DNA from 2 places in the Arthrobacter sp. D1-17 genome. Region 1 is predicted to be linked to the other one. Evidence: riboswitches for the same ligand, from Rfam matches in the RefSeq annotation. Region 1 holds a riboswitch; the other holds the start of a gene.
What was found. Region 1 has a riboswitch for cyclic di-AMP ahead of M1E01_RS15740 (C40 family peptidase). Riboswitches for the same ligand answer to the same signal wherever they lie in the genome.
Positions count from the first base shown of each region.

Region 1 (7,404 bases):
AGCAGCCGGCACCACTCTTCAAGCGTTTCGTCCTGGCTTTTCATGCCTGCCTCCAAATTCAGCTGCGGCCCGGCCGTTCAGCCCGGTTCGCGCCCGCGTCAACTCCCAATGCGGCAGCATCATCCCAGGTATCCACATCATCTGTGGAGCCGGAGGGGACGGTGACAGCCATTACGTCAAGCCTAGCAAGCAGAGCGAAAACTGACCCGTGGTTCAGCTCGTTCCGCGCGGCAGCATCATCCACGGCAGCACGGAGCGCAGCGGTGCGGTAAAAACCCGCCAGCGGCTGCCTCCGCCCTTCGGGGGAGGCAGCCATGACACCGCCGCACCGTGCTCCGTCATCCGGATTCTCCCAGTCCAGGGAAAGCAGTACTTCCTGCAACACGGGGATTGCCATGTGCACATGGGGCATGTCACAGGCCAGTACGAGGGTAAAGGGGGCAACTCCTGTGGAAGCCACGGCTTCACCAAGCCCTGACCGATGCAGGGACTGGAGCTCTGCGAGGCCCGCGGCGATCGCAGCAGCGGGCCCGGCGAACGGCGGGTCTTCCCGGCAGCCGTGCGCGCCGGCAGGGAGAGCTTCCGTCACCGGACCGACGACAACTATATGGCGGGCACCGCCCGCCGCAGCGATCGTCCGCTCAAGGAGGGTCCCGCCGTCGTACGTCAGTTCAGATTTGGGTGAGCCGCCGAGCCGCGAGGATCGCCCCCCGGCCAGGATTATTGTGTCGAAGTCCACATCCCCAGCCTACTGCGGAAGGATTACGCGGCGGTCTCCGGAAGCAGGAACGGATCCCACGCAGGCGTGGGCTTCTCCAGTTCCTTAATCTGCCAGACCGTTCCGACAGGCGGGGCGGGAACGAAACGCAGCTTCCAGCCCATTTCCGCCGGTGTGTGGTCGCCCTTGACATTGTTGCACCGTAGGCAGGCAGCGACGAGATTTTCCCACGAATCGGCGCCGCCCCGTGACTTTGGGTGGACGTGGTCGATGGTGTGGGCTGCTTTTCCGCAGTAAGCGCACCTGTGCCCGTCCCGGCGCAGCACCCCGCGCCGGCTCACGGCGGTGACCATGGTGTACCGCGGCCGGATATACCGGTTCAGGAGGATCACGGACGGGCGGCCCATGATGTCCTGCGGTCCCACGACGGGATCGTCACCTTCGGCTACCACACTGGCTTTCCCGGTCAGCACAAGGACCAGCGCCCGGCGGAAACTTACAACCGCCAGCGGTTCATATCCAGCATTGAGAACGAGCGTGCGCATGCGCATACCTCTTCACGGCCGCACCCGGCAGAGGCCCGAGGGCCGGCTGCCCTCTGCATGTCCGGGCTATGGATCGACACCATAAGAGTAAACACTCATAGCCCAGATCGACGAATCGACCAAATGTCGCAGGACGCGTGTCGTGGGTAAACGGCATGATTAAAGGCACAGTTAGCCGGGCCCATTGCGCCGCGCAGACAAAAGGACCCCTGCCCAATGGCAGGGGTCCTAGAGAGCTTGGAACGTGTGTTGTCTTAGCCGCCGACGCGGATGAAGACCGGTCCGGAGCCGACGTTCACGCTGAACAGAGCGGTGGTTCCACCGTTCCAGCCACCGTGGACAGCCTGGCCGTTGCCGACGTAAACAGCGATGTGGGCCAGGCCCATGCCACCGTCTTTGTAGTAGGCGAGGTCGCCCGGCTTGGCCTCAGCGGCGCTGACGGTGCGGCCCAGGGAGAGGTAACCTGCCGGCCAGCCGTGGTAGTTGATGCCGACGGCGGCCAGGGAGTTGGTCGCCAGTCGGGTGCAGTCCTGTGCAACGCCAAGCTGGGCGTATGCAGCAGCAGCGATCGACGCGCCCATGCCGCTGCTGGCAGCCGCCTTGGCCGGAGCAGACTCGGTGGTTGCGGCGGTCTTCACGGAAGCGGTCTGAATTGCCGGAGCAGCTTCGACTGTTGCCTCGGCAACCGGAGCCGCTTCAACGGGGGCAGCTTCCTGCACCTTGACGACGGGCTTGGGGGCCTCGACAACGGGGGCAGCTTCGGTGGTGACAGCAGGCTTCTCGTAGGAGATGGCGATGCTGGATGCGGCGGAAATCGGAGCGGAAGCAAGCGACTGCACTTCGAGGGTGGACGCAGAAGCGGAGTCACGCTGGACGTTGGTCTCAGCAGCGTTAGCGGCAACGCCGCTGGTCAGAACGAGTCCGGAAGCAGCAGCGATAACTGCAGCCTGGCGGCCTACACCACCGGCGTTGTCGCCGACAGCTTTGGCAATGACGGTCAGCGAGTTGGTCTTGGTAACCTCGGCGCGGTGGCGTGCACTGGTCGCACGTGTAGTCATGATTTCTCTCTTTCGTGGTCCGCTGCCCGCTGTAGCAGGCCGCGGTTTAGCGACGCGCCGGCATCTTGGGGGTACGCCGGATCGTCTCGAGTGGGGTTCTTAGCGAAGGGTGTAATACGAAGCGGTGCCCGTGGCGGACACTGCGTGCAGGAGGGTGCCCTGCGAGGGGTTCAGCGCGCTGATCATCATGCCGTTGCCTACGTAGATGCCAACGTGGGCACCGCCGTTCTGCATGACCAGGTCACCGGGAGCGGGAGCAGACGTGGGCTGCATGGCGTTCCACGCGTTCACGCGGGGAATGCTGATGCCTGCCTGTGCGTAGACCCATTGAGTGAATCCAGAGCAGTCCCAACCGCTGGGGGTGGTGCCGCCCCATACGTAGGGGTTGCCGATGCCGGTGTAGGCGATGGCAGCGAGACCCGCAGTTGCGCCCGACCCTGCTGCGTCAGCCGTTTCAGCCTTGGCCGTTACGGTTTCGGCGGCAACGTCTGCCGCTGCAGCGGCGGTGTCGTCGCTGGACTGCACCGCGAGGGTTTCGATGACCGGCGCTGCCTCGGTGGTGACGGCGGGACGCTCGAACGAGACCGTGGCGGTGGGCGCGGCTGTCACAGCGAGCTGCGTAGCCTGGGATCCCGACTCAGCGGAGGCGGAAATACCAACATTGGCGTCGGCTGCATTGGCTGGCATGCCGACGCTCAGGACAAGACCTGAAGCGGCTGCGACGACTGCTGCCTGGCGACCTACTGTTCCTGCGTTGGCGCTTACTGCCTTGGACACGGCGCCGATCGGGTTCTTGCGAACCGTTTGCGCACGGTGGCGCGCAGAATTGTGGCGTGAAGACACGAAGGTAGCCTCTCCCAATGCCTACGAGGTGAGCTGTCGGATTCGGATGGGAGTCACCCGGCCGCGCTGCTTCCTGAGAAGCTTTGCGACTTAACCCCAAGGCCTTCTTGCGAAGACCAAAATTGGTTCCCCCGCCCCTGCCAGACGATGTAATGCGAACGGACCTTGAGCGGTGGCAGAGTTAGGCAATCCACTCAAAGGCGTCAACTTCGGAAAAGTTGACGCGGTTTAGACGGTACAGCAGTTCGGAGCGAATGTCACATTCAGATCACGGCGTGTCACGAGAATGTGAGAGTTCTCCATCGTTTTGCTTAGAGCCACACAGCGGGATTGACAACGTCTCCGTTGACCATCACCTCAAAGTGGAGGTGGCAGCCCGTAGAAGCGCCGGTGGTCCCGCTAAGTGCCACCGCTTCGCCGCGGGTGACCTTCTGGCCTACCTGGACGCTTGATGACGACAAATGGTTGTACGTGGTTTCCAGGCCGTTGCCATGGTCGATGACAACCCTGTTGCCGCCTCCGTACGGGTGCCAGCCGGCAAAGGTAACCTTGCCGCTCGCGGCGGCGAACACCTGTGTTCCACACTGGGCAGCAAAGTCCTGGCCTCGGTGGAACTCTCCCGCGCCGCCCGTAATCGGGCTCACGCGGTAGCCGAACGGGGAAGTTTTGACCATGGTCTCCAGCGGGAGGCCCAGGCTGCCCGCTGACGCCGCCCGGCTAATGCTGCCGGCAGACTGGGCGCTGAGGAGCTGCTTGAGCTTGCCCTCGGGGTCACCGGCTGTAGCTACGGAGGTGCGGCTGAAGTCAATTTTGGCCGCCGCCTCGGCAGAAACCTTGGGCGCGGCTGCCGCCACAGCCGCATTCGCCGGCGCTGCGCCGCCCTGGTCCGGCGTCGCCATGACGGGGCTGGTGGCGGGAACTGTGACAGTCAGCAGGAGGCCTGTGGCAGCCAGCGCGACTCCGGCTTTTTGGCCCATGCCGCTGGCGGCGGCAAAGTCTGTGACCTGACGGAAGGGGCCGCGTCGCCTGCGCGCTTCGCGCTGGGCATCGCGGGGCCGCTCGACGGCGACTGCTATGGGAGTGCGCGGCTCCGCAGCGGGGCCCGTCGCACGGCGACGGCCCCGGGCATTCTGCATGGTCAAGAACTGTTCCTCTCTGGATAGCCTGCGAAGTTAGCTGTCGGATTCGGGCCAGAGAGATCATTGACCCGGTCCGCCACGGCAAGCTTTTCGGCACAGGGGTATCCCAGGAGATTCCAGTTGTGAGAATGGCTTGCCTTGCGGACTTCACCCCAAGGCCGTTCGTTGAACGGCCGGTTGTGGTTCCCCCGCCTCTGCCAGAAGGTGTTTCGAGCTACTGATCCGCTGGCAGAGTTCGGCTCCGGATCAGGTAACGCTTTGGTATCGGTGCTGCGATTTAACTATAGGCGATTAAAGGTTCCAGTAATAAATCCGTTACCTCGAATGTGCAAAACTAGTCGGTCGTCTGCCAACTGATGTCGGACATCTGCTCGTTGCTGGAGAGGTCTAACCCACGCGGACAAACACGTGCGCTGCTACTTCCGGCGGCAGCTCAAGGGCGCCCTCTATACCCGGAACCCGAACGGAGATGTACTCTCCGACGCGCTCAAGGGACACACTTGCACCGGGCCTGATGCCGCCTTCGTCCAGCTGCAGCAGCAGCTCGGGCTCAACCTGGATGGGCTCTGCCAGTCTGCTGACAGTGACCCGTAACTCCGGAGCATATCCGGCCATCGCTTCAAGCAGATTCATGACGCCGTCCGCGAATGCCCGTGAGGGCTCACCGCCAAGTGCAGCCAGCCCTGGAATCGGGTTTCCGTATGGCGACTCTGTGGGATGGTCAAGCAACTCGTAAATCCTGCGTTCCACGCGCTCGCTCATCACGTGCTCCCACCTGCAGGCCTCGTCATGGACGTATGCCCAGTCCAAGCCAATCACGTCGGCGAGGAGCCGCTCAGCCAGGCGGTGCTTCCGCATGACTTCAGTGGCGCGCTTCCGGCCTGTTTCCGTCAGCTCTAAGTGACGGTCGCCGGAAACCACCACCAGTCCGTCGCGCTCCATACGGCCTACGGTCTGCGAAACAGTGGGGCCAGAATGGCGGAGGCGTTCTGCGATGCGGGCCCGAAGTGCCACGATGTTCTCTTCTTCAAGCTCCAAAATGGTCCGAAGATACATCTCCGTGGTATCGATCAGATCCGTCATTCAGCTCAGCTCCTCGAGCACAGTACTTGCGTCCGTCCCACCGTACCGCGGGCCTACGTCCGAGGTTGCGGCGTTCAGCACCGCGGCCGCAAACCGGCGGCGGCGCAACACCGGCTTTCCGCCCCTACGTCCTCTAAAAGCTTAGCCTATTTTGAATTACTCCAGATAATTTGGCTGAGCGCGGAGGCGTCTCAATAGCTGGACTGTGACGGCCGGGTTACCCCGGATTTCAGCGTCTCAGGCAGAATAAAAGGGGCCTTCGCGGCAGCCATGTCTGGCCGCTGGTCATCGATCCCCCAGCTGAACTGCATGTCCATGCCGAAAATTGGAGCCACTGTGAGCGACACCAGCATCACTATCCCAGCAAATCTCCTGCCAAAGGATGGACGGTTCGGCGCCGGGCCCTCCAAGGTCAGGCCCGAACAGGTTGAAGCACTGTCCGCAGCGTCCACAACGCTCCTGGGCACGTCCCACCGGCAGGCCCCTGTAAAGAACCTGGTCGGTTCCGTCCGTGAGGGCCTAAGCACCTTCTTCCGCGCTCCTGAGGGCTACGAAGTGATCCTCGGCGTCGGCGGCTCAACGGCTTTCTGGGATGTAGCGAGCTTCGGCCTGGTGGAGCAGAAAGCCCAGCACCTCTCCTTCGGCGAGTTCGGTTCGAAGTTTGCCGCAGCCACCAACAAGGCGCCGTTCCTTTCCGACTCCTCCATCATCACGTCGGAACCGGGAACATGCCCTGCACCCCAGTCCGAAGCCGGTGTTGACGTCTACGCCTGGCCCCAGAACGAGACATCCACCGGCGTTGCTGCCCCAGTCCAGCGGGTGGCCGGCGCCGATGCCGGATCGCTCGTCCTGGTGGATGCAACGTCCGCCGCCGGCGGCCTGGATGTCGACGTCGCCCAGACCGACGTCTACTACTTCGCGCCGCAGAAGAACTTCGCGTCCGACGGCGGTTTGTGGCTTGGGCTCTTCTCCCCTGCCGCGCTGGAGCGCGCGGCCCGGGTCAAGGCGAGCGGCCGCTGGATCCCCGACTTCCTGGACCTGCAGACGGCGATCGACAACTCCAAGCTGAACCAGACCTACAACACCCCGGCACTGGCCACCCTCGTGACCCTGGATGCCCAGGTGCAGTGGCTCAACTCAAATGGGGGCCTGGACTTCGCCGCCCGGCGCACGGCAGACTCCGCGGGCCGCGTTTACAAGTGGGCCGAGTCGTCAGAGTTCGCCACCCCGTTCGTCACGAATGCAGCCGAGCGCTCGAACGTCATCGCCACCATCGATTTCGACGACTCCATTGATGCCGCCGCGGTCGCCAAGATCCTGCGCGCCAACGGCATCGTGGACACGGAGCCATACCGGAAGCTGGGACGCAACCAGCTCCGCATCGCCACCTTCGTGGCCATTGAGCCCTCCGACGTCTCCTCGCTGCTGGACTGCATCGACTACGTGGTGGGCGAGCTGAAAAAGTAGCCTCCTGCATCACTGGCGGTGATCGGACCAGGGTCGCTGTCCTGCTGGTGACGCTTCAGAGCCTCAGCGTTCGGCGGCGTCGTCCGGGCTTGAGTGCCGGGCGGCGCCGTCCGCTGTTGAGCCCGCTGTTCCGTCCGGTGCAGCGGCGCCCGCCCCCGAAATCACTGTGAACCGCGGTAGCCCGCGGGGCGGCCGGCTTACCCGGAGCCGGAGCATCCTAGCCCGGATGACCCACACCAGACCTATGGCTGCGGCCAACAAGCCTGACCCGGCCGCCACTGCCATGGCCCAGCGGGGGCCGGCCACGTTGGCCACCCAGCCGACAAGGGGCGCGCCGATGGGAGTGCCGCCCATGAAGATCGCCATATAAAGGGCCATGACGCGGCCGCGCATCACAGCGTCCGTGGTGGCCTGCACATAGCCGTTGGCGCTCGTGAGCATGGTCAGCGCGAAGAGCCCCACGGGCACCAGCGCGGCGCCGAACCAGAAGTAGTCGGGTGCCAGCGCTGCGAGTCCGGAGGCAACGCCGAAACCTGCAGCGGCACCAAAAA
Region 1 is NZ_CP096382.1:3,409,401-3,416,804, forward strand. Features, by position in the region: gene M1E01_RS15720 (DUF6457 domain-containing protein) at 1-44, opposite strand, end outside; gene mobA (molybdenum cofactor guanylyltransferase) at 59-739, opposite strand; gene M1E01_RS15730 (HNH endonuclease) at 763-1,263, opposite strand; gene M1E01_RS15735 (NlpC/P60 family protein) at 1,518-2,321, opposite strand; gene M1E01_RS15740 (C40 family peptidase) at 2,421-3,098, opposite strand; cyclic di-AMP (ydaO/yuaA leader) riboswitch at 3,169-3,338, opposite strand; gene M1E01_RS15745 (M23 family metallopeptidase) at 3,476-4,306, opposite strand; cyclic di-AMP (ydaO/yuaA leader) riboswitch at 4,311-4,529, opposite strand; gene M1E01_RS15750 (metal-dependent transcriptional regulator) at 4,691-5,386, opposite strand; gene serC (phosphoserine transaminase) at 5,723-6,853, shown strand; gene M1E01_RS15760 (MFS transporter) at 6,917-7,404, opposite strand, start outside.

Region 2 (7,404 bases), 130 kb from region 1:
GACGCTGTTCCGCCTTTCGAATTCTCGCCCTCGTTCCCCAGCGGACACACCCTGAACACCACGGTGGTGATCGGTGTTGTGGTGTATCTGATGTGCCTGCAGATGGACAGAGCCAGGGTCCGGGCCGCCGTCATCACCGTAGGAACGCTGTTCATCATCGCCATGGGCCTGAGCAGGGTCTTTCTTGGACATCACTGGCTTACCGACGTTATGGCGGCGTGGTTGCTGGGACTGGCTTGGGTGGGCATCGTCATTCTCGCCCACCGGCTGTTCCACATGATCCGGCGGCGCGAGCATGCCGGGCCGGCACCGACCTTCGAGCATCCTGCACACCTCACCCCTGAGCCCGAGGGCGGCGGCGCCGGGGCAGAGGCTGCAGCTCCGGAGACGTCCGGCGTTCGCCATGGCAACGAGGCTGACAGGGAGGATCCGCGCGGCGGCGGCGATGGCGGCGGCGGCTCCCATGGCAGCCGAAGCCGGGGTGGGGAGCCATTGTCCGGGTGATAGTTTTGACGCATGCGCACACTCGTCGTGGATCATCCCCTGGTCGCCCACAAGCTCACCGTCCTGCGGGATAAGCGCACTTCCTCGCCGGGATTCCGCCAGCTGACGGAGGAGCTCGTTACGCTCCTCGCCTATGAGGCCACCCGGGATGTCCGGACCGAGCCTGTCACCATCGAAACCCCGGTTGCCAGCACCGTGGGAACTGCCTTTACCAAGCCCACCCCGCTGGTTGTTCCGATTCTCCGGGCAGGCCTGGGCATGCTCGAAGGCATGACCAAGCTGGTTCCCACCGCCGAGGTCGGCTTCCTGGGTATGGCCCGCGATGAGGAAACCCTCGACATCATCACCTACGCGGAGCGGCTGCCGGAGGACCTCACGGGCCGGCAGATCTTCGTGCTGGACCCCATGCTTGCCACCGGCGGCACCCTGCGCGAAGCCATCAAGTTCCTCTTCAAGCGCGGAGCGTCCGACGTGACGTGCATCTGCCTGCTGGCAGCCCCGGAAGGCCTGGCGAAACTTGAAGAAGAACTTTCCGGCGCAAACGTAACGATCGTGCTTGCCTCGATCGACGAGAAACTGAACGAGAAGTCGTACATCGTGCCCGGCCTCGGTGACGCCGGCGACCGCCTGTACGGCCCCGCGCATTAGGCCCCGCACGGCGGGCCCCCATGCACCGGTTTTCCGGAGCAGGTCTTACGGCATAGGGGGTGGCCGGCGAGCCTGTGCCGATGGACCGGAAACTTGAACTCGTTTTCGTCCCGGTATCCGATGTGGACCGCGCCAGGAACTTCTATGTCAACAAGGTGGGCTTCAATGCGGACTATGACGGGCGGGCAGTAAAAGGAATCCTTTTCGTCCAGTTGACCCCGCCGGGCGAAGTCAGGGCTGATGAGGCAGGATGGAAGCCATGAGACTTCCCGCTGAATCCACCACCATCACGCTGACTGCCCGTGCTGTCCTGTTTGACATGGATGGCACACTGGTGGACTCCACTGCGGTGGTGGAACAGGTCTGGGGCGACTTTGCAGCACGTTACGGACTGGACATCGCCGAGATCCTGCGGACATCCCATGGGATCCAGGCCGGGGACACCGTGCGGCGTTTTGCCCCGGAGGGATCGGACGTAGTGGCATTGACCGCCGAGCTGGGCGCCATGGAGCGGGTCCGCACGGAGGGCATTGTTGCCTTGCCGGGTGCTGCTGACCTGTTGCGGAGCCTGCCTGCCGACGCCGTGGCACTCGTGACGTCCGCGGACCGCGTCCTAGCTGACATCCGGATGGAAGCAGCGGGACTGGGCATGCCGGCCACGGCCGTCACCGCGGAGCTTGTCACCCGGGGCAAGCCCCACCCCGAAGGATACCTGCGGGCCGCCGAACTGCTGGGCGTGGATCCTGCGGACGCTGTGATTTTCGAAGACGCCCCCGCCGGCATTGCGGCTGGACGGGCCGCAGGCATCCGGACCATAGCGGTAGGCATGAACACCGGTGAAGTGCCCGACGACGTGCTCCGCATAGCCGACTACGCCTCGGTCAGGGCGTCCGTGGCAGCGGACAGCCACGGCAGCAGGGTCATTTCCCTCAGCCTCTAACTCCACTGCCACCAACTGCACTGCCGCTGACTCGTCGCATTTCTGCACCGCTTTCCGCTCCGCAGCATGGTGCAGTGATGCCGAAGGGCCCCGGACCACGCGGATCCGGAGCCCTTCGGGGACTCAAAGCGGCGCAGAAATGCGGGCCGTCCCCGGGAAAAGTGCCGGGACAACCATGCCTCGGTGGTTTAGTACCAGTTGTTGGCGTAGTGGAAGTTCAGCGCCTGGCAGGGAGAACCGTACCGCTCCTCGATGTAGCCCAGGCCCCAGTTGATCTGGGTGCGGTAGTTGGTGCGGTAGTCGGCCCCGGAGCTGGCCATCTTTTCAGCGGGCAGGGACTGCACAATGCCGTAGGCCCCGCTGCTGGGGTTTGTGGCGGTGGTGCGCCATTCGGACTCCTTGGTCCAGAGCTTCTTCAGGCACTGCATCTGGTCCGGAGCCCAGCCGTAGGATGACAGCTTTCCGGCGGCGTAGGCTTGGGCGCCGGCCGGGTCGTTGACAGCGACCGGAGCTGCGGGCTTGCGGGCCGGGGCAGGCTTAGTTGGTGCAACCTTGGCGGGAACGACCTTCGCTGCCGGAGCAGCGGCCGGCTTCGGTGCGGGGGCAGCCTTCACAGCCTGCTTGGGAGCGGCCTTGGCCGGTGCAGCCTTGGCCGGTGCCGGTGCGGCCTTCTGCGTGGCCTTGGGTGCAGGCTTGGTGACGGACTGCGGTGCAACCGAGGCTGCCGTCGGGGACGGCAAAGCGGAAATCAGCGTCTTGTCGAAGCTGAGCGTTTCAATGGCGTCGGCTGCGGCCGGAGCCGCCTCGGACGTCGCTTGGGGAGTGGTCTGCTCGGCCGCCTGCCCTGCGGCGCCGACCCCTACGAGGACCGTGCAGGCGGTGGCCAGCACTGCCGTGCGGCGGCCCAATGACGGGATGTTCGCGGTGAGCCGGCCCCAGGCAGATGCGGGGCGGGCGGACTCGGCGCGGTGGCGTGAAATCTTACGGCTGGACTGCTGGGAAGCGCGATCAGGGCGCGACTGTGCCTTGAATTCAGACATGGTTGATTGCCTCTCAACACCTGCGGAGTTAGCTGTCGGGTTCGGATGAGGTCATCCGGCCGCACGGAAAAAAATTCACGTGCCGGCTTCACCCCAAGGGCTGATGCGGAAAGCCCGGGACTCTGGTTCCCCCGCCTCTGCCTGGTCTAGCGGAATCCGGGAAGCGGCAGAGCTGGGCGTCAATCCGAACATGCGGCCCTAGTGGTTGCCGCACTCTATCGACCGTACAGGAGGCTTCGGTCAAAATCACAATTAGGTAACGGACATCACGACTGCGGCGCGTCGTCTTGTGCCGCGACCCCGGGGCAGTGGAGCCGTGAACCGGGTCCGGCCGGGGCGCGGTGTGATTGCCACGCCCCCTAATGCGCCTCGACAGTCGACTGCACGATCAGCAGCCCCCGGCCCGCTGTGCGTCGGCCGATTTTTTTTCATTGTGTCCCCGTTACGGCTGGACAACGGTGAATTCATGACTCTCGAATTCCGGCCATCCTTGGGCGGCTGAAGAATCTACGATTGTAAGGGTGCTTCTTTTCCTAAAATTCGCCAGAAGCGCGTATCTGAACGTTCGGTCTGGAAAAAGGCGCCAAGAAGTTACCCGTCGGAGAATTGTGATTTGAAGCACAAAAGGGCGACTTGTCTCACGATGCGGACCAATCCGCCCATTGTTACTTGCTAGTTCTCATTGTTACGTTGCACACTTTCAAGTGTGAACAAGGACTCAACAGCACCTGCAGCCGCAGACCATTGGACCAGCACACCCGCTGCTGCCTACATGCGCTGTTGTCGAATGCACGCCTGACTTTCCCATCCCTGAAGTTATAGGCATTCGCCCCCCAGCCCAGCGTCGGGCGCCCTCCCCAGACCCATTGCGGGGACCAAGCATTCGAGCCGCGATGACGGCCATTCACATTGAGGTAAGCATTCATGTCAGTTGCATCTGGATACGTCCACATCTCCGTCCGTAACGCCAATAAGGCAGGCCAGGCGCAGGGACTGCGCCAAGGCTTCGGGGCCCGCCCGGCGTTCCCCGGCAGCCAGGTCAGCAGCGCCCCTGCACCCGGCTATGCGCCGCAGGGTTACAACCCTAATTCCTATGGCCAGCTGCGCGCTGTGCCGACCGAGGAAGCTGCCCCGCTGACGGCCCCGACCCCCGTCCTGGCTCCCGGAGCCGGCGCCGCAGTCCGGCCCGTGCAGAACGACAACGTTGCGCGTGGCTTCGTCCTCTACATGGGCATCGATGAGGAGACCGCCGCGGCCGCGGGGACCTCGATCGCAAAGCTGGCCCAGGAGATCCGGGCGTACGCGCAGTCGCTCGTTACCGGCGCAGAAAGCTATGCAGCCGTCGCAGTAGCGCCGGCCAGCGCTCCCGGGTCCGCGCTCGACGTCGTCCGCTCCACCTTCGGTGACCCCACCGTCAACACAAGACAGCAGCGCCCCGAAACCACTCGCCTACAGCCTGCCCAGGATCCCCGCCCTTCCGGCGTCCTGATCGACCTCGCCCGGCGTGAGGTGCACCTCGACGGCGAATCGCTGAACCTGACTTTCAAGGAGTTCGAACTGCTGAACTACCTCGTCGAGAACGGAACGCGCACGGTGGGCCGCGATGAGCTGCTGGAAGGCCTGTGGCGCAATGCGGAGGAAGTGCCGAATGAGCGCACCATCGACGTTCATATCCGCCGCCTCCGTTCGAAGCTGGGCCGACTGGCCAACACCGTCCGGACTGTCCGCGGCCAGGGATACCGCTTTTATGAGCACCCCGAAGTGGTTGTTTGGGCCGCTCCGGAATACTCGATCTAGTCCTTCAGCGACGCGCCAAAGCGGCTTTCTGCCGTGCCTTAGACACCTCCTTCGTTCCTCCCCACCGTCCCCCTCGCCTCGCAAGCTCGGCCAGGGCACCCTGACGGCGAGGCCCCTCGTCGGCGATGCGGCACCATGCAGAAAGTCGCTTTGCCGCATTCGGGTCCAGCGAGCATCGGCCTCCGCGGCTATCGGGGCTAGCGGGTTTGGGTTGGCTAGGCTGGGGCCATGAGTGCTCACCATAAGAAGCGACTGGTCATTATGCGCCATGCGAAGGCCGACTGGCCGGGCGGCGTGGCTGACCACGACCGTCCCCTGGAAGCACGGGGTCACCGGGAGGCCCCCTTGGCTGGCAAATGGCTGCTGAAGCACAACATTGTCCCCGACTTCATCCTGTGTTCGAGCGCGTTGCGGACCCGCCAGACCTGCACCTGGGTGTGCAGCGAGCTGGGCGACAAGGCTCCGACGCCGAAACTGGAGGACGGCCTCTACGGCGCCACCGCGCTCCGCATGTTGTCCGTCATCAACCATGTGCCGGACACAGTGACCACCCTCATGGTGATCTCGCACATGCCCGGGGTCCAGGACCTGGCCATGCACCTGGCCTCGCGGGACTCGAATCACGACGCCTACATGGACGCCGCCACCCGCTTTCCCACCAGCGGACTCACAGTCCTGGAAACCGAGAAATCCTGGGCAGAGCTGGACGGGCAGGACGCACGGATCACCCACTTCAAAGTGCCCCGGGCGCACTAGAAAATCCGCGGGTACTCTTAACCTAGCGCTGTCTAGTGGGGAAGGGCCCGCCATGCTTGATTCTGTTTTGTTACGGTGGCGGGCGGATGCGCGGCGGTTCGCCGCCGTCGTCGTGGTTTTGGCTCTCTTCCTGGCAGGCGCACCGGGTGCCCAAGCTGCGCCCGCAGGCGAGCAGCTGTCCACCAGTGTGGTGACCACGCCCACCCATCCCTGGGTGCTTGTGAACAAGTCCCGGCCCCTGAACCCGATTCAGTTCGTTCCGTCGGATCTGGTGTATTGGAACGGCACCGGCCACCGGCTCAGGAGGAGTGTTTCGGCCGCGGCGAATCAGATGTTCACCGGTGCGCGCGCTGCCGGGCACTCGCTGGAAGTGATCAGCGGTTACCGTTCCTATGCCACGCAGCGGGACCTGTACAACTACTATGTCCAGACTTATGGCCAGGCCTACGCTGACCAGATCTCCGCCCGCCCTGGCCACAGCGAGCACCAGACCGGCCTCGCCATGGATGTCGGCAACGTGGGCGGAGGCTGCGGCCTGACCGCCTGTTTTGGGGACACGGCCGGCGGCCGCTGGGTTGCGGCAAACGCACACCGCTACGGTTTCATCGTCCGGTACCCGCAGGGCTACACGCACATCACGGGATACGCGTACGAGCCGTGGCACCTGCGCTATGTAGGGGTCGCGCTCGCCACCGATATGAAAGTCCGCAGCATTCCGACCATGGAGCAGTTCTTCTCGCTTCGACCCACGATCAAGAGCGCAGCGGACGTGCTCGCGGCCGATTCAAGCGGAGCACTCTGGAACTACCCGGCCAACGGCCGGGGCGGATACGGTCCGCGGGTGAAGATCGCCAGCGCCGGATGGACCGGGCTGAAAGCAGGCTTTGTGGCGGACTGGAACTCAGACGGAATCAACGACATTGTGGCCCAATGGAACAGCGGCCGGCTTGCGGTCTACCGCGGCAAGGGTGCCGGCGGTTTCCTCAGCCCGATCATCGTCGGAGCGACCGGCTGGCAGCCCATGAACATCACTGTCGGCAAGTGGCACAACGGTCACCGTTACCCGGGCGTCGTGGGCACCGGCGCCGGCGGCGTCCTGGTCTACTACAGGAACACCGCCGGCGGCGCCCTGAGCACGCCCCAGCGCGTGGGTTTCGGTTTCGAGGGGACGAAACTGACTATGGCGGATTTCGATAACGACCGCCGGCAGGATCTCCTGGTCACTAAGCCAACGGGCGAACTCCTGCTCTACCGGTCCGACGGGTCCGCCCGGCTCCTGCCCGAGGCGCGGCGGAAGCTGGGGAATGGCTGGCACGTCATCGCGCAGTCACACGCCTCCTTTGGATTCCTGGGCACAGAAACACGGGGCCTCGCCGCGAAAACCACGGACGGACGGCTGTTCTACTACGGCCTCCGAACCAACCAGTTCACGTCAACCCGCCAAGTGGGCAACGGATGGGGCGCCTACAGCGTCTTCCGCTGAGGCCGCTGGGTCCGCTGCACCTGATGCTGGGACGGTTGACGTTGCGTGGCCTGGCGCTGTCGCGGTTGACGTTGCGTGGCTTGGCGCTGCGGCGTTTGACGTTGTGTGGCCTGCCGCTGTGGAGCCGGACGCCGTGCAGCGGGTGACCGGGCGGCAGAAGACGGCGCCGCGCGCCGTTGCCCCACAGTGGCGCGTGAAGGGCGGGCCGCGCGGCGGCGTCCCGGCCACGTCGCGGC
Region 2 is NZ_CP096382.1:3,537,359-3,544,762, reverse strand. Features, by position in the region: gene M1E01_RS16345 (phosphatase PAP2 family protein) at 1-504, shown strand, start outside; gene upp (uracil phosphoribosyltransferase) at 517-1,152, shown strand; partial or broken gene M1E01_RS16335 (glyoxalase) at 1,233-1,379, shown strand; gene M1E01_RS16330 (HAD-IA family hydrolase) at 1,412-2,092, shown strand; gene M1E01_RS16325 (aggregation-promoting factor C-terminal-like domain-containing protein) at 2,281-3,132, opposite strand; cyclic di-AMP (ydaO/yuaA leader) riboswitch at 3,138-3,304, opposite strand; gene M1E01_RS16320 (winged helix-turn-helix domain-containing protein) at 4,057-4,929, shown strand; gene M1E01_RS16315 (SixA phosphatase family protein) at 5,158-5,685, shown strand; gene M1E01_RS16310 (D-alanyl-D-alanine carboxypeptidase family protein) at 5,738-7,168, shown strand; gene M1E01_RS16305 (hypothetical protein) at 7,150-7,404, opposite strand, start outside.
Region 2: linked by a shared signal. The riboswitch ahead of M1E01_RS16325 (aggregation-promoting factor C-terminal-like domain-containing protein) and the one ahead of M1E01_RS15740 (C40 family peptidase) in region 1 are both predicted to bind cyclic di-AMP.